4 regions of the Lysinibacillus phoenicis genome follow, and region 3 is predicted to be linked to each of the others. Evidence: riboswitches for the same ligand, from Rfam matches in the RefSeq annotation. Region 3 holds a riboswitch; each other region holds the start of a gene.
What was found. A riboswitch is a leader RNA that binds a small molecule or an ion and turns the genes downstream of it on or off. The one in region 3 is predicted to bind cobalamin.
Positions count from the first base shown of each region.

Region 1 (8,015 bases), 580 kb from region 3:
GCACACATCATAGCCGTCAAACTGTAGTGTTAGTGCGCCCTTTCCATTTGTATAGGCAGCAAAGGTTGTGCTATAGCTCATCAAAGTGGCAACGGGCGCACGTCCTGTTAGCACTACATCTGTTTCCGTCAAGATTGGGTCATCGAATGTACCCGCTGCTTGTTGAATGTCGGTCATCATGCGGCCAATAAAGTCATTAGAGGCTTTCATTTTAAAGCGATAGTATGGCTCCAGTAAGACATTCTGCGCTTGCTCAAGTCCTTGGCGTAACGCTCGGAAAGTAGCTTCTCGGAAATCACCGCCCGATGTGTGTTCATTGTGCCCGCGACCTGTCAACAGCGTAAAATGAACATCGGTTAGCGGGAAGCCTGTCAGTAGTCCATGATGCTCCCGTTCAAATAAGTGCTTTTCAACAAGTCGTTGGTTACCTACTGATAAATCATCCGCATGACAGGCATTGCTAAAAGTTATGCCTGTTCCACGTGGATTTGGCTCCATTAATACATGCACTTCCGCATAATGCTTGAGTGGCTCAAAATGGCCATAGCCTGTAACCGTTGTCGCAATTGTCTCCATGTATAAAATTTGTGGCTCTCCGAAAGAAACGACTAATGAAAAACGCTTCTGTAATACCTCAACAAGTACCTCTAGCTGAATAACGCCCATTATATGCACGTGGATTTCCTGGAATTTTTCCTGCCAGAGAACACGCAATGAAGGCTCTTCCGCTTCTAACAAACGAAAAATTTGTAGCACTTCTTTAATATGTTGGTCGCCTTCATATTGTACCTTTGCCTGTAAGGTTGGGACGAGCTCGTACGGCTGCGATTGTGTAGTACTGCCAATGCGGTCTCCAATAGTTGCCTGACTTAACCCTTTAACAGCAAATATCTCACCCGCTTCAACATGTTGAACGGTTTCAAAGCGATTGCCATTATAAAGGCGAATTTCTGTGATTTTTTCTGTTGTCTCGCCAAAGGTAAATTCATCCCGCACATGTAAGGACCCCTGCATGGCCTTCATAAAGGTTAAACGCTGGTGGCTGTCGTGTCGTATTTTAAAAACCTCTCCCTGAAACGGTGCATCCTGTTCAAAATGAGTATCGGTTAATAAAGGAAGCTGGGCAATAAATTCCTGAATGCCCTCATCCTTTAAGGCCGAGCCTGTAAAGCAAGGGAAAGCACATTCACTTGTAATCATGTCCTTTAGCTGTGCTAGACATTGTTCATGTTCCAACGATTCATTCAAAAAGGCATCGAGTAATTCTTCATCTCGCTCTGCCAGCCATTCCATCATACTACTAGAAAGATAATCTGCTCGAAGCGGTTCATCGATCAACAAGACATCTGGTGAGCAATCTTTACGTAGCTGCTTCATGACTGCCTCTACGTTGGCCCCTTCACGATCGATTTTATTGATAAAAAAGAAGGTTGGGACATGATATTTACGTAACAGCTGCCATACTGTTTCTGTATGACCTTGCACGCCCTCCACTGCACTGATAATAATAATGGCGTAATCCATGACTCGAATGGAACGCTCCATTTCAGGGGAGAAATCGACATGCCCTGGTGTATCAATTAACGTGTATGTATCATCGCCGATGTTCATGCGACCTTGCTCGGTAAATATGGTGATGCCACGCTTGCGCTCTAATTCATGATTATCGAGAAAGGTATCCTGGTGATCGACACGGCCTCGGGCTTGAATACTATTTGTATGAAAAAGTACTTGCTCAGAAAATGTTGTTTTCCCTGCATCGACATGGGCAAGTACACCAATTGTTTTGTACATAACCAATCCTCGTTTCTATCCATTGCTATCTTCCCATTGTAACAGAATTCTCGTAGAAATATTTCTTGTAAAATAGTTCGTCTTTATGTCGAAATAGTGCTAATATAATGGGGATTATGGATGTCACGCCATGTTCCTCATTGCGTGATTAATCTTCTTCTGCTAGTCTATCAATAGTATTAACCATTATAAAATGTATTGGTGCAAATGGCATTTGTCATTTGCTTAAAAGGGAAATCGGTGTAATTCCGATGCTGTCCCGCAACTGTAAATGGGGAGTCTATACAACGTGCCACTGTAGTGTAGCTATGGGAAGGCGTATAGATGATGAACCTAAGCCAGGATACCTGCCAATATGAACAGTTAACTAAGAACCACGAGGATGGGGATAGTGATAAAGGTGACCATACCATTTTTTCACTATGCTTCTCTCTTGGCGACAAGAGGGTTTTTTTATGCCCTCAAAACTATATTCATAACAAAGGAGATTAGGACATGAAGAAATGGAATAGTTTATGGCTCATCATGGTCATTGCCTTAGTAGCTGTTTTAGGCGCTTGTAATGCAACGGACAACAAAGAGTCTGCAGAACAGGGTGAAAAGGTTGAGCCGTCCGAGACAGCAACAACAGAAGTAACGATCGAAAATAATGATACAACGCAAACATACAAGGAAGCACCAAAAAAAGCGATTAGTTTAAATCAGCATGTAACGGAAATCATGCTGGCATTAGGATTAGAGGATTCCATGGTAGGAACAGCTTACTTAGATGATACAATCTATGAGCCATTACAAGAAGCTTACGATAAGGTCCCTGTGCTTTCAGATCAATATCCAACGAAGGAGCAAGTAATTGATGCCGAGGCGGATTTCTTATATGCAGGCTGGAAAAGTGGCTTTGGTGAAAAGGGCGTAGGAACTCCGGAAGAGCTAGAGGCATTAGGGATTCATACGTATTTACATACAGCTTCCAATATGACAAAGCCGACATTAGAGGATATTTTCACTGATATTCGCAATATCGCGAAGATTTTCCGGGTGGAGGATCGTGGAGAAGCCTTAATTGAGCAAATGACGAAAGACGTAGAAAACGTACAGTCGAAATTACCGAAAGATGATGAAAATTTACGTGTGTTAGTGTTTGACAGCGGTGAAAAGGATATCTTTACAGCTGGTCAAAACTTTATGAATGAGCTAGTGACCATCGCTGGTGGTCAAAATATTTTTGGCGATGTGGAATCCGGCTGGACAACCGTATCAAAAGAAGATGCAGTAGACCGTAACCCAGAGGTGGTGGTTGTCATTGATTACGGTGAAACAACAGCAGAACAAAAGATTCAATTCTTAAAAAATGATCCCGCATTGAAGGAGATGGAAGCTGTTAAAAATGAGCGCTTTGTTATTCTTCCGCTATCAGCAGCATCTGAAGGAGTTCGAGCAGCAGAGGCGATTGAAATTTTAGCAAAAGGCTTCTATCCTGAAAATTTTTAATCTAACAACAATCCGAGCTAGCGTTTTTGCTAGCTCCTTTTTCATAAGGAGAGATATCCATGAATGCATTTCAAAAAAACGTACCAGATCAAACCTTCGAAACACTTAGCCAACAAGGCGAATTTACACGCTTAGCTGTCAGTCCTGGCATTATTAATAAGCATTACACGCCAGCACAATTTCAAAAAATAGCCGAGATTGTTGGAGAAAAGGGGGCAATTAAGTATTCGGCTTCTTATAGTATTTTAGTATCCGTCCCGACGAGTGCTGCCGCACAAGCTGTTCAAGCCTTACAGGAAGCGGGTCTACATATCGCACCAGCAGGACCTAGTATCGTCATGAAGGCATGTGATTTTTGTGATGGTGAAAAAATGGAGGCAGTGCATATTACAGAACAGCTCTATCATACGTTAGAGAGGATTCAGGTCCCTTCGAGAGTGCGTGTTAACGTGAATGGCTGTGCCTCTGCCTGCTATAACCCATCTTTTGATGATATAGGACTCGTTTATCAAAACGAAAGCTTTGATGTTTATTTAGGGGCTATACCGATGGGGGCAAAGGCACAGGCTGGCACATTATTCGCAAAAAGGGTAGGGGTAGAACAGATTGAAGGCTTTGTGCTACAAATTATAAGCCTTTATCAGGAGTATGCACGTCCTCATGAGCCCTTTTATAAATTTTATCGTAGAACAAAATCCACTGAATATTGGGAAATAGTAAAAGATTCTATTAAATAGCAGGAATATTACTTAGGGTGTCGAAGTATTGTAATAAGGCAATAAAAATTACAAATCCAAAGGAGTAAGAACATGACATCGAAACAAGGAATTCAACCAGAAGATCTTTATCACTTAAAATCGGTAGCAGATCCCCAGCTATCACCTGATGGCACTGAGGTAATATATGTAGAGACGCGTATTGATGAAAAGAAAAAAGACTATATATCCAATTTATTTTACATACACTTGAAGGATAGAACGCCAAAGCAATGGACATTTGGAGAGGATAGAACAAGTTCTCCTGTTTGGTCTCCGGATGGCAGTCAAATTGCCTTTTTGTCAACGAGAACGGGGCAGCCCCAAATTTATGTTTTGTCAAAAGCGGGGGGTGAGGCAAAACAAGTGACACATTGTAAAAATGGTGCGTCATCTCCTGTATGGTCACCGTGCGGAAAGAAAATTGCCTTTTCTGTTAAGCTAGGGAAGGATGAATCTATCTTAGACAAGGTGGAGGATGAAAAGAAAGAAGAGAAAGAAGTAAAGCCTCTCGAAATAGACAAGATGAAACATAAATCAGATGCAGGTGGGTTCTTGGATTTGGAGCAGTTTACCCACATTGCCATCGTCGATTTGGAATCGGGTGAGCTTGAGCAAGTGACGGAAGGAAATGAACATTTCCATCTTGATACATGGTCGCCAAATGGACAATATCTTACGTATTTAGCAGATAAAGCGGAGGATTTAGATTTCTCATTTAATATCGATATTTTCTTATTAAATGTAGAGACAAAAGAGACGCGCCAGCTTACGCAAGGAACAGGCATGTATTATCAAACTTCATGGTCACCGAATAGTCGCTTTATTTCCTATGTAGGAAGTGAAAGAGAATTTGAAAATGCTACGCAAGCTAAGCTATGGGTGTATGATTTGCAAGACAATGTGCCGACATGTATCACAGGTGAATTTGATGCACCGATTGGGGATTTTGCTATTGGAGATTTCCTACAAGGTGTAGTGACACCACGTGTTCAATGGCTGAACGATAACAAAAGCTTCTACTTCCAAGTAACAGATCATGGCAATGCGGCGATTTATTTCGGTAATATAGAGGGCGAAATCTACCCAGCTATTCACGATGATCAATATGTCTATGGTTTCTCACTTGATGCTCAACAGGATAAAGCAGTTGTTGCTATTAGCACAACAACAAATCCTGGCGATTTATTTTACATCAACTTGCAAACAGGTGACAGAGAACAGCTAACATCCATCAATGAAGAATTTTTAAAGACGAGAACCTTATCGGTACCAGAAGCCATTGAATTCGAAGGAGCAGAGGGCTGGAAGGTTAACGGCTGGATTATGAAGCCAGTTGGCTATGAAGCTGGGAATAAATATCCTCTCGTTCTTGAAATTCATGGTGGGCCACATGCCATGTATGCCAACACCTATTTTAATGAGTTCCAAATCTTAGCTGCTCAAGGCTTTGCTGTGCTTTATACGAACCCACGTGGTAGTCATGGCTATGGACAAACATTTGTCGATGCAGTACGAGGTGATTATGGTGGTAATGATTATCAGGATCTGATGGCTGCCGTAGACTACACGTTGGAGCACTATGATTTTATTGACCAAGACCGTCTTGGTGTAACAGGGGGAAGCTATGGAGGCTTTATGACCAACTGGATTGTTGGCCATACGAACCGCTTTAAAGCTGCCGTGACACAGCGTTCCATTTCGAACTGGATTAGCTTCTATGGTGTTAGTGATATTGGCTATTACTTTACAGACTGGCAAATTCAAGCGGGCTTTGACGATATAGAGAAGCTATGGCATCATTCTCCACTGAAATATGTAGATAATGTGGAGACACCTTTATTGATTTTACATGGTGAAAAAGATTATCGCTGTCCGATTGAGCAGGCAGAGCAATTATTTATTGCCTTAAAGCATCGTAAAAAAGAAACAAAATTCGTGCGTTTCCCTGAGGCTAATCATGAGCTATCTCGAAGCGGAAAACCAACGTTACGAATTAATCGACTCGAATATATTCGCGATTGGTTTGTGAAGTATTTATAAGGTTTTATTCGTGGCTTAAGAACTTTCTTAGGCCACTTTTTTACATAAAAAAAGAATCACAGCAAAGTGTGATTCCCTCCTAGTTAGTCGATCTTTTGAATGAATACGACCTTCAAGTAATTAAATTCAGGGTATTCCCGAGGCACACGGAAATCCTTCGGTAAACCGTATTCCTCGACAATTTTATAGCGTGTACGAGTCTCTTTAAAGGCTTGGTCAATAAAGCTTTTAAACTTTTTCATACCAAAGCTTGCATTATTGGTAGAAGCAACAATGATACCGTTTTTGGCCGTAATCGCAATCGTGTCCTTCAGTAATTTAGGGTAGTCCTTCGCCGTTGAAAACGTCATTTGCTTCGTACGTGCAAAGCTAGGTGGGTCTAATACGACAAGGTCGAACTGTAATGCATGACGCTGCGCATATTTAAAATAATGAAAGACATCCATCACTTTTATATCCTGTGCTTCATAATCAATGTCATTGACACTAAATTGCTCAATCGTTTTAGCTAGACTGCGTTTAGCTACGTCCACACTCGTTGTTTTATTAGCGCCTCCGAGGGCAGCTGCCACAGAAAATGCCCCTGTATAGGAGAACGTATTGAGCATGTTGGTGCTGTTTGCATAACGCTCACGTATAGCCAATCGTACCTCACGTTGATCAAGGAAAATCCCCGTCATCGCACCATCATTTAAATGAACCGCATAGGTCATGCCATTTTCCTTCACCAAAAGGGGAAATTCGCCAGGCGTGCCCATGACAAAATCATCCTGTTCCATGTACTGCCCTTTACTATCAAAGCGTTTTTTCTCATAAATGGCTTGGTAGTTGACTGTTTCAGCAAGCGCCTCATAAACCATTTCTTTAAATGAATAAATGCCCTCACTATACCAACTCACCATATAGTACCCATTAAAAAAGTCAATTGTTAAACCACCAATGCCATCTCCTTCACCATTAAAAACTCGGAAGGCAGTCGTGTTGTCATTGTTAAAAAATGCTGCACGATTGTCGATCGCTTTTTTGAATTTTTTTATGAAAAAAGCTTTATCAATCGTTTCGTTGGCATCTGTTGTCAGCACCCAGCCAATCCCTTTATTTTGGATACCGTAGTATCCTGTGCCAATAAATCGATTATGGTGATCCATCAGCTTCAGGAGCGTTCCTTGCTCGGTAGGCAGCTGTTTTGCATTCACTGCATCCTTTGAAATAAGCGGGTAGCCTTTTCTTAATTGATCGGAAAATGGCTGTTGTATTTGTAGAGCAATTGTTTGTGTCATCGTGTCATCCTTTAAAAAACGTTTTGCTCTATTATCGCACTGTTTGAGTGGGATAGCCAAACTTATTTTAGGAATTGGGCGATTTTTTCCACCGTTTCAATCGTTGCATCTTCAAAATAATTCATTTTACTAAAATAGCTATGAATTAAACCTGGCATTGTGACATGCTCTACGGCAACACCAGCGTCCTTTAGTTTTTGCGCATAGCTTTGGCCTTCATCAAAGAGCACATCTGCCTCGGCCGCAATAATCATTGTCTTGGGCATACTACGAACATCCTCTAGCTGGAGCGGAGATACAAATGGGTTTGTAAAATTGGATTCATCTGTATAATGCTGTGAGAACCACTTCATGCCTTGGATATCTAAGCCAAAATTTTCACCATATAAGTGATAAGAATCCGTAGTAAAATTCACATTTGTCACGGGATAAATAAGTACTTGGGCTTGTAATGTTGGGCCTCTCATTGTAGAAGCTAAGTAAGCAACAACTGTCGCTAAATTACCGCCAGCACTATCCCCAGCAACAGTCAATTGACTAACATCTCCACCAAACGATTCCATATGGTCATGCACCCATAGTAAGCTATCATAGGCATCATGCAATGGAATTGGGAAGGGGAACTCAGGTGCTAAACGATAATCAACGGAAA
Region 1 covers NZ_JBDFMP010000002.1:625,006-633,020, reverse strand. The annotation lists gene ABC382_RS04415 (GTP-binding protein) at 1-1,794, opposite strand, end outside; cobalamin riboswitch at 1,977-2,163, shown strand; gene ABC382_RS04410 (ABC transporter substrate-binding protein) at 2,290-3,285, shown strand; gene ABC382_RS04405 (precorrin-3B methylase) at 3,345-4,022, shown strand; gene ABC382_RS04400 (S9 family peptidase) at 4,095-6,083, shown strand; gene ABC382_RS04395 (class I SAM-dependent rRNA methyltransferase) at 6,167-7,363, opposite strand; gene ABC382_RS04390 (alpha/beta hydrolase) at 7,426-8,015, opposite strand, start outside.
Region 1: another riboswitch for cobalamin. It lies ahead of ABC382_RS04410 (ABC transporter substrate-binding protein); the one in region 3 lies ahead of ABC382_RS01380 ((2Fe-2S) ferredoxin domain-containing protein).

Region 2 (8,015 bases), 1.6 Mb from region 3:
GGGCTTATATGTACAAGCTGTCTTATATGATTTTCAATTTACTGATGAAAAAGTCGATGAGGCTGCACGTAAAGCCTATTATGATGAATTAGCAAAGCTTGGCCCAGAGGCAATGCACGATAAGTTAAAACAACTAGACCCTCAAACGGCTGAAACGATACATCCAAACAATACTCGACGTGTGATTCGGGCATTGGAAATGTTAGAATTAAGCGGTGTATCCAAAGCTGCAGAAGCACAAAATCGAGGTGAAGTGCCTCTATACAAGCATGTCATTTTAGGGCTAGGTCAAAATATGTCACGTGAAGTGCTGTATGACCGCATTAACCATCGTGTTGATTTGATGATGGAAAAAGGTCTTTTAGAAGAGGTTAAAGGATTATGGCAGCAAAATATTCGAGATGTTCAGTCCATACAAGCGATTGGTTATAAGGAACTATATGATTATTTGGATGGAAAATGTTCCCTTGAGGAAGCGATAGACAGTTTAAAACAAAATTCTCGCCGCTATGCAAAAAGACAGCTTACCTATTTCCGCAATAAAATGGATGTCTATTTTATGACGACACATGAGCAATTATAAAAGTTGACATATTTTCTTGCTAATTAAAGAAATATTTCTAAAAATTACTAATTGATAAATTGGTAGAACGTGCTACTATAGGAATGAAGAGGTAGAAAGTTAGTAGGGAGGCTATTTGATGAAATCAATCAACTTGCAAGATACGTTTTTGAACCAACTACGTAAAAACAGTGTTTTTGTAACTGTATTTCTGTTAAATGGATTTCAGTTAAAAGGGACTGTGAAATCATATGATAATTTTACAGTTTTATTATTAGATGCTGAAAATAAACAGCACCTAATCTACAAGCACGCCATTTCTACATTCGTTCCAGCTAAACAAATAGATTTTTTAGAGACAGAAGCATAAAAAGATAGTATTAAACAGTTAGTGTTCTCCACACTGGCTGTTTTTTTTTCTTCAGGCTATAATGATAGAGGAAATTGATATTTGGAGGACGAGTTTTATGAAATCGATGGAAACAACGCAATTATTAGATCTATTGGATGCTAATGAAGACCTATATATTATTGACGTTCGAGAAGACGAAGAAGTAGCGCATGGCATGATTCCTGGCGCTCAGCATATTGCCCTTGGGACAATCCCAGAGCGTTTAGATGAATTAGATGTAGAAAAGCCGTATATTGTTGTATGTAAGGCTGGTGCTCGTTCTGCGAATGCTTGCGCCTATTTAGAAGCTCAAGGATTTGATGTAACAAATCTTGAAGGCGGCATGCTTGCATATGATGGAGAATTAGAATTTAAATAATGTGATACGTAAAAAGAAAGAGTGCCTACTCTTTCTTTTTTAGCTCTATTCTTTTAATGAATTCATAATGTAACCAAAGTTTTCTGCAAAATTGTTATAAAGATTCACATTTTTTTGTCCTTTAATCTTTGCAGCATAACTGGCAAAGTTCAAACCAGCCCCGTAAACTTGTAGTGCACCATTCGCAAGATCCCCCTTTTGGAGAAGCTCAATACCATCCTTTAAAAAATTGTCACTTTCATCAAAGTGACACTCCGTAATGTATTTATGTCCGCTATGAAATAATTTTAAATTTTTTATAATTGTATGTGCTGTTTCTTCGCTGATAGATGCGTCGATGTCCATTAATAACTGATTAATTGGTTTTACGAGCTGGGCATACAGGCTATCATGAGTTTCACATGTTTCAGCAATGGCGTTTCTTAATTCTTTTGCATTCATCGTATCTTCTCCTTTTTCATCATTTAGATTATTGAATAATTTACCTCATTTTTTCAAAGACAAACTCTCCTGAATTTTCAGAAATATGTTATGATAACATGAAATGAAGGAGGGATTTTGTATGTTTCGATCAATAGCACCCCCAACAATGTCTTTACATTAGAATCTACTGTTTAGGCATCCGATAACTGATTGCTCATTCTTATTAGATTCTACTGTATAGGCTCAAACTATATGCGTAGAAAGTAGGAATTTTTAATGAGCGGAAAATTAGCATTTGTATTATCTATGGTTATTTTTGGTGCTGTCGGTGTTTTTGCAAGGTATATTCCTTTAGCTTCTAGTGAGATTGCCTTTTGGATGAGTGGCATTGGTGCTTGTTTTTTACTAGTAATTTTTATTTATAAAAAGGAAAGCTTTGCAAGAAGCGCTATTGTCCTGAATAAATGGCCGTTATTAATTTCAAGTGTTGCTTTATGTGGAAATTGGATATTTTTATTTCAGGCGTATAAGGAAACGACCATTGCTAATGCTGCCCTAAGTTATTATTTTGCACCCGTATTGGTCATCTGTTTATCGCCTATTATTTTAAAAGAAAAGCTAGTTGCAAGAAAAATAGTTTATGTTGGTGTAGCACTTATCGGTCTTTTTTTGATAATGCAAAGTCAGAACGCAGAAAATAGTGGACACTTAATTGGTATTGTCTATGGTCTGATTGCGGCATGCTTTTACACCCTACTAACATTTACAAATAAAAATATTCGCGGGTTAAAGGAACCACATAATACGATTATCCAACTCTGTTTAGCTGCATTTTTCCTCAGCCTCTATATTGTAGGAACGACGGGTTTTCAGGTGATGCAAATAAATTTTGCTTCTATTCTATTACTCATCGTATTGGGCATTGTCCATGCAGGTATAGGGTTTTATTTATTCTTTTTAGGCATGTCACAGCTAAAAGGTCAAAGTATAGCTATTCTTAGCTATATTGATCCACTGACATCATTAGTGATCTCCACGATGATTATTGGAGAAAAAATGACGCTGCTACAACTAATAGGAGCCATTCTCCTATTAGGCTCCACATTACAAAGTGAAATCGAAAAAGTGTAAAAGGGTTTGACAGGAAGAATAAGCTGTCGTAGATTTAAAGTAATTTAATAAAAGCATTAGGTGCCCAAAGGGGAGAATAGGGAATAAAGTGAAAATCTTTAGCGGACCCGCCACTGTATAAGGGAGTTCTATAGTAAATACCACTAGCGCGTTGCTGGGAAGGTGCTGTGGAATGCTGAACTTGAGCCAGGAGACCTGCCTATTTGCTTTAAAAGGTATGGATGATGGAAAAGTCTGTAGTTTATTTGTTGTGACGATAAACTACAGGCTTTTTCTTTTTGTCTTAAAAGGAAAGGAGAAATTATCATGCAATTACTACAAAACACGTTACAAAACATCCAAGGTGCTGACATGAAAACGAGGGAGCAAGCAAGAAAGCGTATAGATGCTCTCTGTAAGCCCCCTGGTAGTTTAGGAAAACTAGAGTCCATTGCTGTGCAGCTTTCTGGGATAACTGGACAATTATATCCGCTCGTTGATAAAAAGGTCATTATTGTCTGTGCTGCTGATCACGGTGTTTGTGAAGAAGGTGTAACCACGAATCCACAAGATGTTACGGTCTTTCAAACATTAAATTTCCCTCAAGGTGGTACAGGCGTTTGTGCAATTGCAAACATTACCAATGCCAAGGTTGTCACAGTAGATGTAGGGGTGAAAGAAGAGATTCCACACGGTGCAGGTGTCATCATCAATAAAATAAAGTACGGTACAGACAATATTGCAAAAGGACCTGCCATGTCTAAAGAGGAAGCCATTCAAGCAATTGAAGTAGGAATTCATGTGGCGACAGAGGAAATAGCAAAAGGGGCTAATGTACTTGGCACAGGTGAAATGGGCATTGGTAATACAACACCTAGTGCTGCTATTTTAGCTGTATTGACTGGATGTGATCCAATTGAAGTAACAGGGTTTGGGGCAGGTGTAGGCAATGGTGGCATTGCTCATAAAGCAGCGGTTATTAAAAAAGCTATTGAGGTCAATCAACCAGACCCTCAAGACGGTTTAGATGTATTAGCTAAAGTCGGGGGCTTAGAGATAGGGGCCATGGCTGGTATCATACTAGGGGCAGCTGTCCATCGTAAGCCGGTTGTGATTGATGGTTTTATTTCAACTATTGCCGCACTTATCGCATATAAGCTTGAACCGAAAGTAAAAGATTATATTATCCCTTCCCATGCTTCAGAGGAACCGGGTGCTAAAATTGCCGCAGCGTTACTCGGCATTGAACCAATGCTACATATGAACATGCGCTTAGGAGAAGGCTCTGGTGCCGCCTTAGCTTTTCCCATTTTAGATGCAGCCTGCTCCATGATGAACAATATGGTGACGTTAGAGGAAGCGATGCAACTATTAGCTAAATAAAAAAGGAATAAGCCTGTATAGTTCCAATACTATTTGGGCTTATTCCCCACTCATTATGCTCGATTTAGCTTACGTAAAGGCAAACGCCATTTCATCATATAGGAAAGAATGCGTAACACTGTGATGATGGCGAATAAAATATAAAGGAAGATGTCTCCTGTAAACACTTCAAATCCAATAATTAGCCCTGCAAGTGCAGCCCAAACACCATACACCTCATCTCGTAGAACTAATGGTTTACGTCTAGCCAATAAATCACGCACAATGCCGCCACCCGAACCAGTTAAGACAGCAGCTACTATCACAGCACTAATAGGCATATCTAGTTTCACGGCATACAACGCACCTTGAATTGCAAATGCTGATAAGCCAATCGCATCTGTGAAGTTACCCCAACGATGCCAATGCTGAATCAAATGATGAGGGAAAATAAAAAATATAGTAATCGCTGCTAACGCAATTTGAAACATCATATCCTGCCCCCATAAGGTCGTGACAGGTAGTCCAATAAGTAAATTTCGAATAGCCCCTCCGCCAAAAGCAGTTACAATTCCGAGTATATAGACGCCGAATAAATCGTATTCTTCTTCCATGGCAATAATTGCCCCAGAAATAGCAAAGGCAATTGTTCCGATAATACTAAAAACCTCCCAAGCCATTCCTTTCACCCCTTCTATTAATAAATAAACTTCTTTTTATGTTAAAAGACTTTTCTTGTAACAAAATCTATGGATTTATGAGCCAAATTCAGTCATTAAACACGCTTCTTGAAACAAGTCCGCACATTAGCTTAGCGTAAAATGCGCTTAGAAACAATAGGCAAGTTTTGCAGGTACACATACAAATTGTTAAGATGATAATGAAATAAAGAAAAAGATCTGTCATGAGCGTTGATATACCAGTAGTTGATTAGCAAATTCTAGAGAGAGTTAGTTCAATTTAGATCATAAAAATCTTACTGATTGAAATGCGGGACAACGGTGAAATGGAGAAGAAAAGAATGACGTTTACATCTAACTTATCAGTACAAACGCTATCATTAGCAGCACAAATAGAGGAGCGAGTTCGACCTTATCATGCAAAGGTCGAAGAAATGGCATTTTATAATCAACAGAAGGTGCTAGCAGCTTTCAGAAAGCATCAAGTAAGTGATTATCATTTACATCCATCAAACGGCTATGGCTATGATGATGAGGGACGCGATAATCTAGAGCGTGTTTATGCGGAAGTATTCGGTGCAGAGGCTGCCATTGTACGACCACAAATCATTTCCGGAACACATGCGATCACGCTTAGTCTATTCGGTGTACTTCGACCTGGTGATGAGCTGCTTTATATTTCTGGTCAGCCATATGATACATTGCAATCTATTGTCGATGGTGGTGACAAAGATACAGGCTCCTTGAAAGATTATCAAATCGGCTATCGCCATGTCGATTTACTGAATAACCAAGAAATTGATTGGACAGGTGTGGAAGCGGCTATTACTCCGCAAACTAAAATGATTGCAATTCAACGATCTAAAGGTTACGCGACACGACCTTCCTTTACGATTGCAGAAATTGCGGAAATGTGCGCAAAGATTCGTCAATTGGCCCCACAAGCGGTCATTTTTGTAGATAATTGCTATGGCGAGTTCGTAGAAGCACAGGAGCCTACAGAGGTTGGGGCTGATTTAATGGCCGGCTCACTGATAAAAAATCCTGGTGGTGGTTTAGCTAAAATTGGTGGCTATATTGCAGGCCGTGCCGATTTGGTGGAGAAATGTGCCTATCGCATGACATCTCCGGGTATTGGGGCAGAGGCGGGGGCTACATTAAATACACTAGGAGATTTTTATCAAGGATTCTTCCTAGCACCCCATGTCGTATCACAAGCATTAAAAGGGGCAATCTTTACGGCAGCCATGCTAAAGGAAATCGGGATGAATACGTCTCCAAGCTATAAGGCGAATCGCACGGATTTAATTCAATCTGTTTCATTCCAAACGGCACAGCAAATGATTGCCTTTTGTCGTGAAATACAAGCCAATTCCCCAATAAATGCCCATTATGCACCAGAACCAGCCTATATGCCCGGCTATGAAGATGATGTCATCATGGCTGCGGGAACATTCATCCAAGGCTCTAGTATTGAATTGACAGCAGATGGTCCAATACGTCCGCCGTTTACAGCTTTTATACAGGGTGGACTGACATATGAACATGTGAAGTTTGCTATTTGCAGTGCTGTTCAAGCTATTCAAAAATAATCATGTGGAAATTAAAAATTTGAACAGTTTTTTACAATTTTCTAGCACTTTTAAAAAAATAACATTGTCATGTCAGGAAACCTTACATGCTTGGTTGACAGTGAAAAAATTTCGTTATATGATAAGCGGGTATTGGAGGAGGACTTAAATGAGTCGTGAAATTAGACGAACTATGCCGTTATTATCGATGAGTATTGTGATGCAATTAACTGAACTTTCGGCACGACAAATTCGTTATTATGAAGAACACCATTTAATTGAGCCGCACCGAACAGAAGGCAACCGTCGAATGTTCTCACTAAATGACGTCGACACATTGCTTGAGGTTAAAGACTACTTAGAACAGGGTATGAATATGGCAAAGATTAAAAAAATATTTGCTAAAAAGCAAAATCCTGTTGCTACAATTGATGAGCAAGATTTAAGTGATTCAGAATTACGCCAAATCATGCGAGAAGAAATGCGACAAGCACAGCGCATGCAAAAATCATCCATCCGACGTGGGGATTTATCTCGATTCTATTAATTAATAGGGTAGGGTAAACATAAAAGCTAGACAAATTATAGGAGTGTGGAAAACTGTGGGTAAATACACAAAAGAGGACATTAAACGTCTCATCGAAGAAAAAAACGTAAGCTTTATTCGTTTACAATTTACAGATATTCTTGGCACAATTAAAAATGTTGAGATTCCTGTAAGTCAATTAGACAAAGCACTAGAAAATAAAATGATGTTTGATGGCTCATCTATTGAAGGTTTCGTTCGAATCGAAGAATCTGATATGTATTTATATCCTGACCTCGATACTTTCGTAGTATTCCCTTGGACTTCTGAAAAAGGGAAAGTAGCACGTTTTATTTGTGATGTTTACACTGCGAAAGGCGAACCATTTGCTGGTGACCCACGAAATAACCTAAAACGTATTCTTAAAAAAATGGAAGACATGGGCTTTTCAAGCTTCAATTTAGGGCCTGAGCCAGAGTTCTTCTTATTCAAATTAGATGCAAAAGGCGAGCCAACGTTAGAAGTAAATGACCATGGTGGTTACTTCGATTTAGCTCCAACAGATCTTGGTGAAAACTGCCGTCGTGATATTGTATTAGAGCTAGAGGAAATGGGTTTTGAAATTGAAGCCTCTCACCATGAGGTAGCTCCAGGACAACACGAAATTGACTTTAAATATGCTGATGCTGTTACTGCATGTGATAACATCCAAACATTCAAATTAGTAGTGAAAACAATCGCTCGTAAACATGGCTTACATGCTACGTTTATGCCAAAACCATTATTTGGTGAAGCGGGCTCTGGTATGCACTTTAACGTATCACTATTTAAAGGCAAAGAAAATGCATTCTATGATGAATCGACTGAATTAGGACTTTCTGAAACAGCTATGCAATTTATGGCGGGTGTTCTAGCACACGTACAAGGCTTCACAGCTGTGACAAACCCAACAGTTAACTCTTATAAACGTCTAGTACCTGGTTATGAAGCACCATGTTATGTAGCATGGTC
Region 2 covers NZ_JBDFMP010000002.1:1,640,848-1,648,862, reverse strand. The annotation lists gene miaA (tRNA (adenosine(37)-N6)-dimethylallyltransferase MiaA) at 1-583, shown strand, start outside; gene hfq (RNA chaperone Hfq) at 702-932, shown strand; gene ABC382_RS09940 (rhodanese-like domain-containing protein) at 1,030-1,332, shown strand; gene ABC382_RS09935 (hypothetical protein) at 1,378-1,773, opposite strand; gene ABC382_RS09930 (DMT family transporter) at 2,032-2,886, shown strand; cobalamin riboswitch at 2,928-3,103, shown strand; gene cobT (nicotinate-nucleotide--dimethylbenzimidazole phosphoribosyltransferase) at 3,193-4,248, shown strand; gene ABC382_RS09920 (trimeric intracellular cation channel family protein) at 4,302-4,907, opposite strand; gene ABC382_RS09915 (methionine gamma-lyase family protein) at 5,249-6,499, shown strand; gene ABC382_RS09910 (MerR family transcriptional regulator) at 6,648-7,025, shown strand; gene glnA (type I glutamate--ammonia ligase) at 7,081-8,015, shown strand, end outside.
Region 2: another riboswitch for cobalamin. It lies ahead of cobT (nicotinate-nucleotide--dimethylbenzimidazole phosphoribosyltransferase); the one in region 3 lies ahead of ABC382_RS01380 ((2Fe-2S) ferredoxin domain-containing protein).

Region 3 (8,015 bases):
TGGACAGTACTAACAATCATTTTACGTGGTACAGGGTTAATGGCTGCCTCGCCGACAGCTACTGGCAAGCCTGGCTTTGTTACACGCCCCACACCAATTCCTCCATCTAAATGGATGCCTGGTGTATCTGCCCAGCTTACTGTGCCAACGATGAGTGCCTGATGTGTGGCATCAGGGTCATCGCCAGCATCTTTAATCGTTTCACAGCTTACTGCATTTTCCTCAAAGGTGCATTTTTCAATGGTAAAGGTTGCATCCCGACCAATAGGTAAATGAATGGTACTTGTCTCTTGTTCTTCCTTCGTAATAAGGGCCAGTAATGCTGCCTTTGATACTGCCGTCGCACAGGCTCCCGTCGTATAACCGTGACGCATGTCCTTGGGATCCTTTTTGGGCTTCCGCTCCATTATTTTTTCGCCTGCTCATCCGCTAAGAGTGAGATGGCGTTTAATGCGGCAACCGTCACTGTACTACCGCCTTTACGGCCAACATTTGTAATGTACGGAATACCTTCTAGTTTGAGCAACTCTTCTTTCGACTCAGCAGCTGACACGAAACCAACTGGCATCCCGATAATTAAATCTGGTTTTGCTAAGCCTTCCTTAATTAAACGAATCAATTCCAGTAATGCTGTTGGTGCATTACCGATTGCATAAATACCACCTTCATGCAACTTAGAAGCCTTTTGCATAGAAATGATGGCACGTGTTGTATTTTGTTTTTTCGCTTCTACTGCTACATCCTCATCTGCAATATAGCAATGCAGATCACCACCGTGCTTTTGGAAACGTTTTTTACCAGATCCACTTTCAATCATTTGGACATCGGCAATGACATGACGACCAGCAAGGATCGACTTAATACCCGCTTCAATGGCGCCGGGAGTAATAATGACACTACGACCTAGTTCGAAATCAGCCGATGCATGGATAATACGACGTACAATCTTCCATTCATCTTCGGAGAAGTCATGCTCACCCATCTCCTCTGCAATAATTGAGAAACTATAGTCGTAAATTTTATCTGGGTCTACTGTTAACGGTTTGAAATCTGTTTTAAAATCCATGGATAATGCCTCCTAAATTGTATGTTGAACAGCCTGTAAGACTTCTTCAAATGTTGAATATTGTTGCCCATATTGAATATTGGGTCTTGCTATCAAAATTGTTTCAATATTACAGGCAAGAGCTGCCTCTAGCTTTTCATCAACCGAACCGACTTTACCGCTTTCTTTGGTAATCATCAAAGTGACCCCATATTGACGAAAAAGGGCTTCATTTAATTCCTTTGAAAATGGACCTTGAATGGCTACAATATCACGTTGTGCAACACCAAGTGCCTCACATTTTTCCATATTGTCCAATCTAGGTAGCATGCGAGCGATCACTCTTGTATTTTCTAAGCCTTGTAAAACATTTGTAAATGTCGCAAGTGTTTTACTGCCTGTTGTCAACATGATGACACCGCGTTTTTCTGCTGCTAGCCTGGCTGCCTCCTCATAATCCTTCACCACAGTAATAAGTGGATGCGTATAATGCTCATGCGCACGTTCATAACGGATATAAGGTACTTGCGCCTGTTTAGCTGCAGCCATTGCATTTTTCGAGGCTTCCTCTGCAAAGGGGTGGGAAGCATCTACTACCAATTGATAGCCCTGGTCCAAAATAATGGACGCCATTTCTTCCGCTGTCAATCGACCTATTAAATGTGGCAAGCCAACATCAGCAAGACTTGAAGCTGCCGATTCTGTTACAACTGTGGCGGTTACAGCATGGCCTGCACTTTGTAAGGCAAGAGCTAGATCCCTTGCATCACTCGTTCCTGCTAACATGAAAATCATTTTACCGGCTCCTCTTCATGATGATGCTCGTGATGTTCGTGATCATGATGGTGGTGGTGGTCGTGACCATGATCGTGATCGTGATGATGGTGATGATGTGCATGACCATGAACCGCCGCATAGGCGCGATAATTTTCTAAATCTTGCATCCCTGTTGATGTACCGTTAACTGCTTGCTCAATACGCTCTAATAAAACATTTTGTAATCGTTCGTGGTAGCCAAAATAGTTAGCAATTTGAATATCACACGCTGGATATTGCTCATTAAATTTCTTACACATATCATTCATACGTTCCATTAAAATCCCTGTGAATAAAAAATAAGGAAGCATAACAATTTTTTTAGCACCTAGCTTGACACAGCGCTCGATCCCTTCTTCGACACGAGGATCCGTTACACCCATAAAAGCGCTTTCCACGTATTTAACAGGTAGCTCCTCCCATAAAAGACGAGTAATTTTATAAAAATCACCATTTGCAGATGGATCACTGCCACCTCGTGCAATTAATAAAATCGCTGTATCTTGCTCTTCCTGTTCCGCATTAAAACCAATTTCAGCGAGACGATCTTGTAATATCGCAAAGATTTCTTCATGAATTCCAATTGTTTGACCGTACGTGAAAGTAATATTCGGGTAATGCTCACGCGCATGCTCGATCTCTGCTGGAATATGTAGCTTCGAATGACCAGCATGCAGTAATATGATCGGTATTACATGAACCTCTGTCGCGCCCTTCTTCACGCAGTTTGTAATGCCCTCTTCAATATTTGGTGATGCAAATTCAAGGAAACAAGTTTCTACTAAAAACTGTTCATCAATACGAGGCTTCATTTGCTCGATAAATGTACGTACCTCATCATTCCCTGCTGCTAAACGGCTCCCATGGCCGACAAATAAAATCGCTTTCATCTCTTTTCTCCTTACCTAGTCGCCGCACGGAGCTGGCTCTACTTTTATTTTGGAAGACATATCTTGATACGTATAATGCAGTATCTTTTTCACACGTTTAAAGTATTTAAACAAGCGTTCATTTGGATGAGCATTTGCTTTATATTCTTCAATAATGTCTGTAATAAGTGGGAGTAGCTGTTCAGGCTCCAACCCTTCTACAACTGGCTGCGCTGCATGAGCCGTACGACCGACTGGCTTTGCTCCAATAAAAACATCAAATTTACTTTTACGATAGACGATGCCAATATCATCAAATACAGCTCGATAACAGGCCATACCACAGCCATTGAAGCCAATATTTAATGTTTTAGGTAAGGACATGCCGCCTAGTTTTTCTTGTATTTCTTCCGCATATGGAATGGAATCAGCCTTTTCACCATAGCAAAAATCACAAGCCTTCAATGTCAGGACATCCCCAATAGGCGCTAATAAAAAGCCTACTTCCTGTAATTTCTCTGTAATGCGTTCAGGCTCTGTCGTCGGAATTTTTAAGTGGATTTGATGGTCTGGCGTATATTCCATCGTGCCCTCTTCTCCAACCACCTCTGCTAATGTCATCATTTGCTGTGGTGTGAAAAACTTATTGGCTACCCCTGGACTTACTGCTAGCTCAAAAATAGATTCTATTTTTTGCTGCACAAGCTTCGGCGGCGTGACCTTAATTGCACTTGTTCCTTTCACCATGGCGAGTGCCGCTGTTGCCATTTCAAGCGCTGTTTTTTTCGGCCGAGGCGTAGCCGCTACACTGGGTTTATTAAATCGGCCAGCATTAGGGTCTGCTGCAAAGTCATCACGTGCAGTCCCTGTCTCTTGGTTCATTGCCCACGGCTCATTTTCTTCACGTAAACGCTGATGTGGTCGTAATGGCTGTTTTTCTTCCCCAAGTGTATATTTACGCTGGTAGCCACGTGGCGTAATCATTTTATTATCATAGAAAAATGTCGATGAATTCCCGATAATCACGGTTGTCAGCATACCAATATCATGTTCGAGCATTTCTGCTAATGTTGTCATCGTCACTTCCTGACGTTCTCTATAGGCACTTTTTACAAGTCCTACTGGTGTGTCTGGCGAGCGATATTCTAAGAGAATTCGTTGTGCTTCTACAATTTGTCTTGTTCTCCTACCACTTTTAGGATTGTATAAAGCAATAACAAAATCAGCCATTGCAGCAGCCTCGACACGCTTTGCAATTAAATTCCATGGTGTTAGGTGATCACTCAGACTAATGGTACAAGCATCATGCATAATCGGAGCCCCTAGTAAACTAGCACATGAATTGATTGCTGAAATACCAGGAACTATTTCTACTTCAATGCCTGTAGCTTCTGTCCAGCCTAATTCGATTAACACTTCGTACACTAATCCCGCCATACCATATACGCCCGCATCCCCACTCGAAATTACGGAGACGATGCTGCCTGCTTCTGCTTGACGAACAGCCTCTTGAGCACGTGATACCTCTTCTGTCATTCCGGTACTGACAATAGACTTTGCACTGACTAAATCTTGAATAAGCTCTACATAGGTTTTATAGCCTATGATCATATCACTTTGTTGTAAAGCTTCTACTGCTCGTGTCGTAATATGCTTAAAATCTCCAGGTCCAAAGCCCACTACGAAAATTTTCCCTTTTTGCGCCATGCTGTTACCCCTCTTTCACCTTTTCGATCCCTTTAATGGCTGTCGTTTGTGCTGTACGCTGTAATGTACCTTCCCGAAGTGTAAAGACATGTTCGTTGTATAATGATTCATGATGTAAATCTTGTACGAGTATTCTTGCATGCTCTGTTGATGGCACTCGATACCAATTTCCTTGTGGATAGGCGATGACTACACAAGCATCCTTGCATCGTCCATTACAGCGCGTTCTTGTCGTATGTATTTCCTGATCGAGTGCTTGTCGCTGTATTTCATCTCGAATGGCTAAGGTAATTTCCTCAGCATCCTTTCTCATGCAGCTACTGCCATTGCAAATAAAGAGATGTGTTTTCATCCCCTCTAAATTCCATGTTGTCATCTTCTGTCTCCCCTCATTTGCTTTCTGGAAAAAGAAAAAACCCTCACTCTTAACGAAGAGTAAAGGTTTTGTAGAAGCCAAATAAAAACGAATAGAATAAAATACAGGTACTCGCTCTCGCTTCAACTTCTCCCTCCGAAAAGTTTGCATGCACAATCAAATAAGCAGGTTTCCTGACTTAAGCTTCATTTTACTATCGCACCTTCCCAAGTTTTCACCAGTGGTACCTGCGAATTCATCAGCTATTACAGTAGCGGGGGCTGTATTGGATTTTCACCAATTTCCCTATTATCTCGAGCTATTCGAGCACTTATTGACGTTTTATATGAAATTTATTATCTTCTTCATTTTTTAGAAAACTGTCTCTATCATATCTTATTATTTTAAAATTTCAATATTTCTTTAAAAATTTATGACAAATTTATCAATTTTGCTCGAATCTTATTCTTTAAAAAACTAAGTTCTCCTTACTTCTATCTAAATTTTCTATATGGATATGCAATTAAAAATTTTTATATAAAAAAATCTAGCACAATTATGGAAATTTATGTTACACTTTGTCGTGAAATCTCACAACTTTATGTTTTTTCGGTGTAAAATGCTTGCCATTTTACTTAAAAGGGAAGCCGGTTTGAATCCGGCGCGGTCCCGCCACTGTAATAGGGAGCTTTATAGATAATGTCACTGTCCAATGATGGGAAGACCTATAAAGTGTTGAACTAGAGCCAGGAGACCTGCCGAAAAAAAGGTGATCGTTTCAACCTACGAGGATAGGTGTGCGGCTTAGCAGATGAGAATGATTTGCTTTTTTTAGCTATGCACTTTTCCAGCAGCGGAGAAGTGCTTTTTTATTTTACGCACGCTACATTCTTAAAAAACTAATCGTTAGGAGGAAAGCTTTTGACATTTTCATGGTGGAAACTTAGTTATTTTTTATTGGCCTTGTTAATCGTGCCAAACCGAGCCTTTGCTATGCATATCATGGAAGGCTTTTTACCCATTGAATGGGCCATTTTTTGGTGGGTCATCACGACTCCCTTTATTATTCTAGGATTGCGTTCCATTCGAAAAACAATGGAAGAAAACCCTGAAACAAAAATGCTCTTAGGGCTTTCAGGAGCCTTTGCTTTTGTGCTATCGGCCTTAAAGATCCCCTCTGTTACCGGGAGCTGCTCCCACCCAACTGGCGTTGGACTTGGAACAGTTTTATTTGGACCTTTAGCAATGAGTGTCATTGGGACGATTGTGTTATTATTCCAATCATTACTATTAGCGCATGGTGGTATCACTACTTTAGGAGCCAATGCCTTTTCTATGGCTATTGTCGGTCCGTTTATTGCTTACTTTGTTTTTGAAGGGGCTCAACAAATAGGGTTGTCATTTTCACTTGCCGTTTTCTTTGCCGCTATGCTTGGTGACTTAGGTACATATATTGTGACTTCTGTCCAACTAGCACTAGCCTTCCCTTCAGAGGTTGGAGGTTTTATGGCATCCTTTACAAAGTTCGCAGGAATTTTTGCCTTAACTCAAATTCCGTTAGCCGTTAGTGAAGGAATTTTAACAGTCATTGTGATGAATTTCTTGAAAAAATACAATGTCAGCGAATTAAAAACTTTACGTGTTTTCTCTACAAAGGAGGCACATTAAAATGAAACGTAATGTATTGCTATTAGTGATTGTAGTGCTGTTAGCCATCATCCCACTGTTCATCCAAAAAGGAGCAGAATTTGGTGGTGCTGATGGAGAAGCAGAAGCTGCTATTGGAGAAATCGATGCAGAATATGAACCGTGGTTCGACAGCTTATGGGAGCCGCCAAGTGGTGAAATCGAAAGCTTATTATTCGTCCTACAAGCCGCTATTGGTGCTGGTTTTATTGGCTACTTCATTGGCTATATGCGCGGCAAACATAAAGAAGGTTAACCAACATGTTGCTCATTGATAAATATGCCTACCTCAATAAGCTAGCGTTCGTTCATCCACTTGAAAAAATGATCTTTTCACTTGGACTACTTCTAGTAACGCTTATCATGAAAGATGAACGTCTTTCACTCATTACATTTTTTGTAATGAGTGCTTTTATCATTATAGGTGCGAAAATCCCGCTTAAATACTATATTAAATTACTATTACTACCAGCTTTTTTCTTGCTGACGAGTCTCGTATCCATTTTACTAGCTATTACACCTTCAACCACTGTCTTACCTGCGCATGTTTGGTCTTTCACGTGGATGGCTTGGACAATATTCATCGGGAAAGCAAGTGTCCTAACTGCGCAACACTTGTTCTTTATCGTTCTTGGCAGTATTAGCTGTTTATATTTTTTAATTTTGACCACATCCGTACAAGGAATTTGTTTTGTGCTACGACAATGGCGACTTCCCTCACTCCTAGTCGAGCTAGTAGAATTAACCTATCATTTTATCTTTATTTTTTTAGGGAGCATGCAAAAAATTCATCTAGCCCAGCAGGCCAGGCTTGGCTACCATTCACCTATGCAGTGGCTACGCTCTATATCTATGCTTATTGCGGCACTATTTGTTGAAATGTTTCAGCGTAGTCGAGAGCTCAACAATGCCATGCAGTCACGGGGCGGTGAAAGCGTTTATTGGCAAGAGACGAGCTCTTATAGCAAGAAAAACTGGCTAGGCATGGCCGTTATTTTTCTAGTGCTCATCGTATATGGAGGATACTTCTCATGAAAAACTGTTATTTTGAACTAAATCAGCTGTCCTATGCCTATGCTGATGGAACGAAGGCTCTGACAGACATTACCTTACACATACCTAAAGGAAAAAAAATCGCCATCCTAGGTCATAATGGTGCTGGAAAATCGACTTTATTTCAGCATCTGAACGGCATCTTGAAGCCAACTGCTGGAACGATATTATTTGAAGGAAATAAGCTTCAATACAATCGAAAGGCATTAAAGGCACTTCGCCAGCAAGTCGGCATCGTTTTTCAAGATGCGGATCATCAACTTTTTTCAGGCACTGTCAAGCAAGATATCGCATTTGGACCACTGAACCTTGGTTGGTCTACTGCAAAAGTTGAAGAAAAAATAGCATGGGCTGTTGCACAGACAGAAGTGGGAAATTTACTCGAAAAACCGATTCATTTTTTAAGTGTAGGTCAAAAAAAACGTGTGGCAATGGCAGGTGTGTTAGCGATGGAGCCCTCTGTCCTCCTGTTAGATGAACCAAC
Region 3 covers NZ_JBDFMP010000002.1:45,531-53,545, reverse strand. The annotation lists gene ABC382_RS01405 (cobalt-precorrin-5B (C(1))-methyltransferase) at 1-407, opposite strand, end outside; gene ABC382_RS01400 (precorrin-8X methylmutase) at 407-1,066, opposite strand; gene cobK (precorrin-6A reductase) at 1,079-1,840, opposite strand; gene ABC382_RS01390 (sirohydrochlorin chelatase) at 1,837-2,751, opposite strand; gene cobJ (precorrin-3B C(17)-methyltransferase) at 2,767-4,437, opposite strand; gene ABC382_RS01380 ((2Fe-2S) ferredoxin domain-containing protein) at 4,442-4,813, opposite strand; cobalamin riboswitch at 4,960-5,142, opposite strand; cobalamin riboswitch at 5,386-5,569, shown strand; gene ABC382_RS01375 (energy-coupling factor ABC transporter permease) at 5,714-6,460, shown strand; gene ABC382_RS01370 (energy-coupling factor ABC transporter substrate-binding protein) at 6,462-6,734, shown strand; gene cbiQ (cobalt ECF transporter T component CbiQ) at 6,740-7,513, shown strand; gene ABC382_RS01360 (energy-coupling factor ABC transporter ATP-binding protein) at 7,510-8,015, shown strand, end outside.

Region 4 (8,015 bases), 800 kb from region 3:
TGAGTGGGTTCTGACTTTTGAGCTGGGGCCATTCACTTTCGGGCGGAGTCAAGCCTTTGATGAGCGGGGTTCTCTCGCTTATGAGCGGATTCATCCTTTCTTTGAGCGGCTGTTTCACATTTTTGAGCGGGTTTACACTACTTTGGAGCGGGGACAACCCTTTTATGAGCGGTTGCTTCACACTTTCGAGCGGGTTCACCCTTCCTTTGAGCGGTTGCTTCTCACTTATGAGCGGAGTCACCCTTTCTTTGAGCGGGGGCCTTTCACTTTCGAGCGGGTTTACCCTTCCTTTGAGCGGTTGCTTCTCACTTATGAGCGGGGTTACCCTTTCTTTGAGCGGGGGCCTCTCACTTTCGAGCGGGGACAACCCTTTTTTGAGCGGTTGCTTCACATTTTTGAGCGGGGTTACCCTTCCTTTGAGCGGGGGCCTCTCACTTTCGAGCGGGTTTACCCTTCCTTTGAGCGGTTTCCTCTCACTTATGAGCGGGTTCATCCTTCCTTTGAGCGGCTTCCTCCCATTTTCGAGCGGGGACAACCCTTTTTTGAGCGGGTTCATCCTTCCTTTGAGCGGTTTCTTCTCTCTTATGAGCGGGGGCCTCTCTCTTTCGAGCGGGTTCACCCTTTCTTTGAGCGGTTTCCTCTCTCTTTCGAGCGGATTCACCGTTCCTTTGAGCGCTTCCTCTCATTTTCGAGCGGGGACAACCCTTTTTTGAGCGGGGGCCTCTCACTTATGAGCGGGTTTACACTACTTTGGAGCGAGGACAACCCTTTTATGAGCGGTTACTTCTCACTTCAAGCGGGTTTACCCTTCCTTTGAGCGGTTGCTTCTCACTTATGAGCGGATTTACCCTTCCTTTGAGCGGTTGCTTCTCACTTATGAGCGGATTCACCCTTCCTTTGAGCGGTTTCCTCTCATTTTCGAGCGGGGACAACCCTTTTATGAGCAGTTGCTTCACATTTTGAGCGGGGTTACCCTTCCTTTGAGCGGTTTCTTCTCACTTTGGAGCGGGTTTAACATTTTTTGGAGCGAGTTCACCCTTCCTTTGAGCGGGTTGCTCTCTCTTTCGAGCGGGTTCACCCTTCCTTTGAGCGGGTTTACACTATTTTCGAGCGGATTCACTTTTCCTTTGAGCGGTTGCTTCACACTTTCGAGCGGAGTCCCCACCTTTCATGTAGGCTACTCTCTTCAAAGAGGAGGCCACCCTTCCACCGAGCCAATCAACCAATATCGAGCGAACACTTCTCAACCTCGTAGCGATTCCACCCAAGTAAAACACCCCCATGCAAGTGGGCATGGGGGTGGTGTGACACGATGATTACAAATCATCAAAGCCGTTATCTTCGACGTTGACTTTGACATATTGGCGGGAGCGTTGCTCGAAGAAGTCGGTTTTGCCAAGGTCTACATCTTCATAGGCTTTAATCCATTTTAATGGATTTTTGCGGTAGCCCTCGAATGGACGGTCTACGCCAAGCTGATTACAGCGAACATTGGCATAGAAGTGGACATAATCATGGACGTCCTCAACATCAAGGCCTTCAATTTTATCGCCGATGACTTCATTGGCCCAATCGATTTCTAGTTGAACGGCTTCGCGGAAGATTTCCTGAACACGAGCCTGACGTTCAGGTGTATCGTATTCTGGATATTCCTCTAATAATTCTTGATAAATTTTCACAAATAAATCGACATGGAGCTGCTCGTCACGATTAATATAATTGATCATTGTAGACGTAGCGACCATTTTTTGATTGCGTGCTAAATGATAGAAGAAGGCAAAGCCCGAATAGAAGAATAAACCCTCTAAAATGACATCATAAATAATGGCCTCAAGCATATTTTCGACAGTCGGCTCCTCTGAGAAAGCCTGGTAGCCTTTTATAACAAAATCATTGCGTCGTTCTAGAACAGGCTCTGTACGCCAAAAATCAAAGGTACGATCCTGCTCATCCTTGTTGACGATACTGGAAAGCACATACGAATAGGAATGATTATGAATAACCTCTTGCTGCGCTAAGATAATCATTAACGCATTTAAACTAGAATCTGTTAAATAATCGGCTACCTTGCCTGCAAAATCAGTTTGCACACTATCTAATAGCGCTAATAAACCGATAATTTTTAAAAATGATTCTTGTTCATCTTTCGTCAGCTCAGGGAAATGCTTAACATCATTGCTCATATTAATTTCAAATGGTGTCCAGAAGTTTCCTAGCATTTTTTTATATTTAGGGTACGCCCAGCTAAAGCGGACATCATCCCAGTTTAAAATATTGGAGGAGCGCCCATTAACGATACCTGTAGAACGGTTAGGTGCTTCCTTATCCATAATTTGTCGTTTCGTAATCGTTGTCATTGTTTTTTCCTCCTAGCTTGCACAAGACTCACATTCTAATAATTCTACTGATGTGGAGCGTACATAATAGGTCGTTTTCACACCACTTGCCCAAGCATTCATATGCAGTGCCAGTAAATCCTTTGCTTTAATCGTATTTTGAACATATAAATTTAGTGAAATGCCTTGGTCAATGTGGCGAGCACGGGCTGCATTTTGTTTGATTGTCCAATTTTGATCGATGAAATAAGCTGATTTATAGTACCAAGTCGTTACGGGTGATAAATCTGGTACCGTTACAGGAATTTTGTAATCCTTCTTCTCTTCTGAGTAGCTCTTTTGGAAAATCGGATCAATTGACGCCGTACTTCCTGCTAGAATCGATGTCGATGAGTTAGGGGCTACTGCCATAACATAGCCATTTCGCATTCCCTCTTTCGCCACTGCCTCACGTAAAGCATTCCATTTGTCGCTATTATAGCCGCGCTTTTCAAAATAGGCACCTGTTTGCCAATCAGAGCCCTCGAATAATGGATACGCTCCTTTTTCGCTTGCTAAAGCGTTAGAGGCACGAATTGTTAGGTAGGCGATGTCCTCATAAAGCTTGTCCGCAAATTCTACAGCTTCATCTGATTCCCACTGAATTTCCTTTAAGGCTAATAAATGATGCCAGCCAAATGTGCCAAGTCCAATACCACGGTAGCGTAGGTTCGTACGCTCTGCTTGTTTCACAGGGATAGTATTTAACGCAATAACATTATCAAGCATACGTACTTGAATCGGAATTAACCGCTCTAAGACATTAGCAGGCACGGCTCTTCCTAGATTAATAGAGGACAAGTTACAAACCACAAAATCTCCAGGCTTGCGACGAGTCACGATAACATCGTCTTCTAATGTAATGGATTCAAACTCCGTCGCTGACATATTCTGGAATATTTCTGTACACAAATTCGAACTATAAATCATTCCTTCATGCTTATTCGGATTCATGCGGTTCACTTCATCTCGGTAAAACATGAATGGAACGCCAGTTTCGAGTTGTGAGCGCATAATACGCTTCATAATATCGATGGCTGGTACTACTTCACGGCTTAATAATGGATTAGCAATACATGCTGCATATTTCGTGCGGAAGGAGCCATTGCCCTTTGTTTCATCGTAGAAATCCTCTAAAGAGAAGCCCATCACTTCACGTACTTCATGTGGATCAAATAAGTGCCATTCTCCACGGGCTTCTACTTTTTCCATAAATAGATCTGGTAAACATAGCCCTGTGAAAATATCATGGGCACGTAGTCGTTCATCACCATTGTTTAAGCGTAAATCTAAAAACGTAAAGACGTCCTTATGCCAAACATCAAGATAAACCGCGATGGCTCCTTGACGTTGCCCTAGCTGATCGACAGAGACAGCCGTATTATTGAGCTGCTTAATCCACGGTAGCACACCACTTGATGCACCTTTGAAGCCTTTAATGGACGAGCCACGGCTACGAATTTTGCCCATGTAAACGCCTATACCACCACCATATTTAGACAATGTTGCGACATCCGTATTCGTATCGTAAATGCTTTGTAGGCTGTCATCCACTGTATCGATGAAGCAACTTGAAAGCTGACCATGTGTCTTACCAGCATTTGATAGTGTCGGTGTTGCAACAGTCATATATAAATTACTCATCGCCCAGTAAGCTTCTCGCACTTTTTCTAGACGATTTTCTGTTTCATCCTGCATTAATGTCATGGCTATGACCATCCAACGCTCTTGTGGGAGCTCTACAGGTGTTTTTGTATAATCACGTACAACATAACGATCCATTAATGTCTTCAAGCCAATATACGTGAATAGCTCGTCACGACTAGGTTCTAAATAGCTGGCTAATTGTTGAAGCTCCTGCTCACTATATTTTGTTGTTAGGCTTTCATGATATAAGCCCGCTTCAGTGTAGTGTGCAAGATGAGCTGAAAATTCTTGATAAACATCCTTTGGTGAAACGCCACGTCGCGTTGCAAATTGATCGTATAATTTTTCTAAATAAATGTGTGCAGCCACAAATGTCCAATAGGGCTCTTCCTCATCAATTAGGCTAAGTGTTTGTAAAATCATCGCATCCGCCCATGCTTCAAAAGTGGCATTGTCGTTTTTTCGTAGCCAACGATCCGATAACCTTACAAAGCTTTCAAGTTCATCCTCCGTGTAACTATTTTTTAACTTAGCTAGTTGCTGTTCGATTTGAATTGTCATGTACACATTCTCTCCCTTTCTTTCTCCAAGCAACACAAAAAGCGATCACGCAACATCTATCGGTTACGTGATCGCTGTAAAATCGGAAATGGAAATGAAGGACGTGCACACAAAGAAGTGAACAAATCTCTCGCCTCCACTTCTCAATCCCCGAAGAATGTGTTGCTGTCTTGAACATCTCGGCAGGTCTCCTGGCTCATGCTTCCTCCAAATAATCACCTTCCCGTTTTTTCAACAGTGGTCTCTTGATTATTTGTCAGCACTTACAGTTGCGGGGACAGCTTCGGCTTAAGATGACTCTTGTTCCGAATTCCCTTTTAAACCATATTGGTACCGCTTGTCCAAATACTATATATTGTGTTTTAACTCCTAAACAAATCTAACATATTGTGTTTCGTGTTGCAATAGGTGTTTCGTACCTTGCGATTTTTAAGGCAGCCCTTTTGCTCGAAACAAGCCCTATTACGGTGCAGTTTTGCGTAGTTTTTCAAAATTTCTTTGGAAAAAATTTTGTGCCTGCTGCTCTTTTTTAGGATCGATGCCAAGCAAAATGACCGAACAAGGACCTGCTGATTTGGTCAGATCAAGCGAACTTTCAACTTGTTGCTGTCCAAAAAGACGCGCTAATTCGCCTTGTAGCCCCTTTGACCCGACTGGCCAAACTTGCTGCACGATATCCGCCTGCCATGCCTGAAAAATGGGCTGAAGCTGTGCAACGTCTTCTGGATGCGCTAACACTTCTTCCCCTACAAGCGGCAAGCCATAAGTGTACCAGCTGAGCTGTTCATGGTCAAATGGTTGACGTTGTTGTATTTCCCCAAGCATCGTAATGGCTACACCTGACTGTAGCGTGGGCATATTCGATTCCGTACTTCCTGCGATTGCAGGACAGGCTATACCAGTTTCCTCAAACACCTGTTGAATACCTCTTTCATAACGTGTCCATGCCGTATCACCAGAGAAATTAGCGAGTAAAACTTGGCAAGGTAATGCCTGTGCCGCAAGCTGCTCTAAAAATGTCACACGTGCTGTCATGTAAGCTGTTAGTTGGTCAGATGCTGACACTACATCTTGTGGCTTTTCCCCAATGGCTGCCGCATTATCCATTGTCACAATGAACGTGCCCACTTTCATAGCATTTCTCATTGAACGCGACCTTCCTTACGCAAAAAGACCTTTGATAAAACAGGCATCACTACTGCAACAATGACTAGGTTAATAACAGTTGCCATAAGAATGCTACCTAATGCACCCCAGAAAAAGGCGGGGCTAATTAAAAAATAAAACGGTAATGGTGCCACAATGCCATTCAATACGAGTGCCACTGGCCATTTCCAAACATGTAGACCTTTTCTATGCATTACGCCAAAGATCCACACGACGATGAACATTTCGATCGCGATGATAAGATGTAGTGGTCCTAATGGAAATCCAGCAGTCAACGCTGTAATAAAATGACCGATAAATCCAGCAAGACCTGCAAAAAATGGGGATAAAAAGACTACGCCCAAAAAGGCAGGAGCCGAGTCGAGTGCAGCAGTCGAAATAAATGCCGGCACCTTAATAACTGCCCCTACTGCACAAATGGCTGCTACCATTGCTGTCAATATCCAATTCCTTAATCTTTGTCGATCCATTCCATGTCCTCTTTTCTGTAGTATGTTTACCTCACTTCAGCTGTTCGGCAAGTCCGTACCAAATACGTACAACTTGCTCGGCTTCAATGAATAAAGCCTGATATAAACGACCACATGTATCGCGTAAGAGTCGCGCTTGTTTGTCTATTGGCACAACACCGCGCCCCATATCGTTAACAATGAGCGCTAGCATACAGTGCTGTTCAAGCCTCCTGAAGGTTGCAAGTACCGCTTGAACCACTTGGTCATCGTCCTCTAGATTTTGAGTCATCAACCAGTTTTCTAAATTTCTAATCACTAGCACTTCACAGGCTGGTGCGATCTCTGGTAGATTGCCATCGACAAGGGCGACCTGTCGCTCTTTATACAAGCCCATCACATAGTCGGTTTTACCGTTATAGGCTCCTCCAATAAAGACGTGCATCTTGCTCCCTCCTCCCAAGCCTTTCTTGTAAACGTTAAAATAAATTGTTTGTCATGTGGTACATCATACGACCAAAAAGGCTGTTCTGTTGGGGCATAGGCCACGAGTAAGGCACGAATGACCCCGCCATGCACCACTAAAGCATACTGATCCTCATCCTTCGGTAAATGGCTAAAGCCTTCCACAGCACGTGCCACAAAGTCATGAAAAGCCTCTCCTTGTGGTGGTGGCGTCTTAATCGGATCATCTAGCCATGCACGATAGTGAGCATTCGATTTTAATTCATCATATGTTTTCCCTTCAAATGCACCAAAGTTCGTCTCACGAAAGCGAGCATCTGCATGATAGCTTGCGTTCGGAAAATAATGAGCAGCGGTTTCTCGACAGCGCCGTAAATCACTACCATATACGTTTGTTACAGCGTCATCCACCATAGAAAGCGTGGTTGGATCAGCTAATGGGGCATCTGTCCAACCAAGATAGCGTTTTTCTAGATTCTCCTTTGTTGGCGCATGACGCATCAAGCGCACAGTAACAATGTCACCCATAGCACAACCTCCATCCCTTCAATAGATGCACCAAGTAAATCCCCTGATACACCACCAAAATTACGTAGCGTAAATTGTCTAAAAATCAACAGTGCGAATGCTAAAACAATAACTAATACAATGGGCAGCAGAGAGAATTGAGTAAAAATGACAACAACCGCCAGAGCTATGCCCAGTGATAACAGCATGAACACTTTTAAGTGACTTGCGTGAATATGGGATTTTAAAAAATACGCGAGACCTTTTTCTTTCGAACAGTCGAGGGACAGAAAATAAAAGCTCATCCCAACTCTAGTGAGAAAAGGTACAAACAGCACCATCCATAAGGCGAATTTGTGTTGGACGAAAAGCTCATGGAGGACAACAAATTTCCCCATTAGTAAAAACAGCACAGACAATACACCGAAAGCGCCAACACGTGGGTCGTCTAAAATTTCTAACCGCTTGTCCCGATCTCGGTAGGAAAAATAAGCATCACCCATATCAATAAAGCCATCTAAATGCAAACCACCAGTCCATAAGGCAAAAAGCGCTATGATTATAAAAGCTAGCATGACCTCACTGCTCGCTGTCCACTGTGTGAGACCGTAGAGTACTGCTGCCACAGTTGTTCCCATTAACGCTCCTATCCAAGGTAAACAGGCAAACATCCCTGTAATCGTTGGCCTAGTTAACGGTAGCTCTTTATGTACTGGCAAAACCGTAAAAAATTGAAATGCCAATTGTAGGCTATGCCAAACAGTTTTCATCGTCTTGCCTTCTTCCTTGATTATTTCCATCTCTTTACAATACCATAATTCATTTCATAGGCCTCCTGTGCAAT
Region 4 covers NZ_JBDFMP010000002.1:842,935-850,949, forward strand. The annotation lists gene ABC382_RS05660 (ribonucleotide-diphosphate reductase subunit beta) at 1,317-2,357, opposite strand; gene ABC382_RS05665 (ribonucleoside-diphosphate reductase subunit alpha) at 2,370-4,583, opposite strand; cobalamin riboswitch at 4,747-4,936, opposite strand; gene ABC382_RS05670 (hypothetical protein) at 5,046-5,729, opposite strand; gene ABC382_RS05675 (ECF transporter S component) at 5,726-6,220, opposite strand; gene ABC382_RS05680 (bifunctional adenosylcobinamide kinase/adenosylcobinamide-phosphate guanylyltransferase) at 6,252-6,644, opposite strand; gene ABC382_RS05685 (histidine phosphatase family protein) at 6,596-7,192, opposite strand; gene cobS (adenosylcobinamide-GDP ribazoletransferase) at 7,165-7,941, opposite strand; gene ABC382_RS05695 (bifunctional adenosylcobinamide kinase/adenosylcobinamide-phosphate guanylyltransferase) at 7,962-8,015, opposite strand, start outside.
Region 4: another riboswitch for cobalamin. It lies ahead of ABC382_RS05665 (ribonucleoside-diphosphate reductase subunit alpha); the one in region 3 lies ahead of ABC382_RS01380 ((2Fe-2S) ferredoxin domain-containing protein).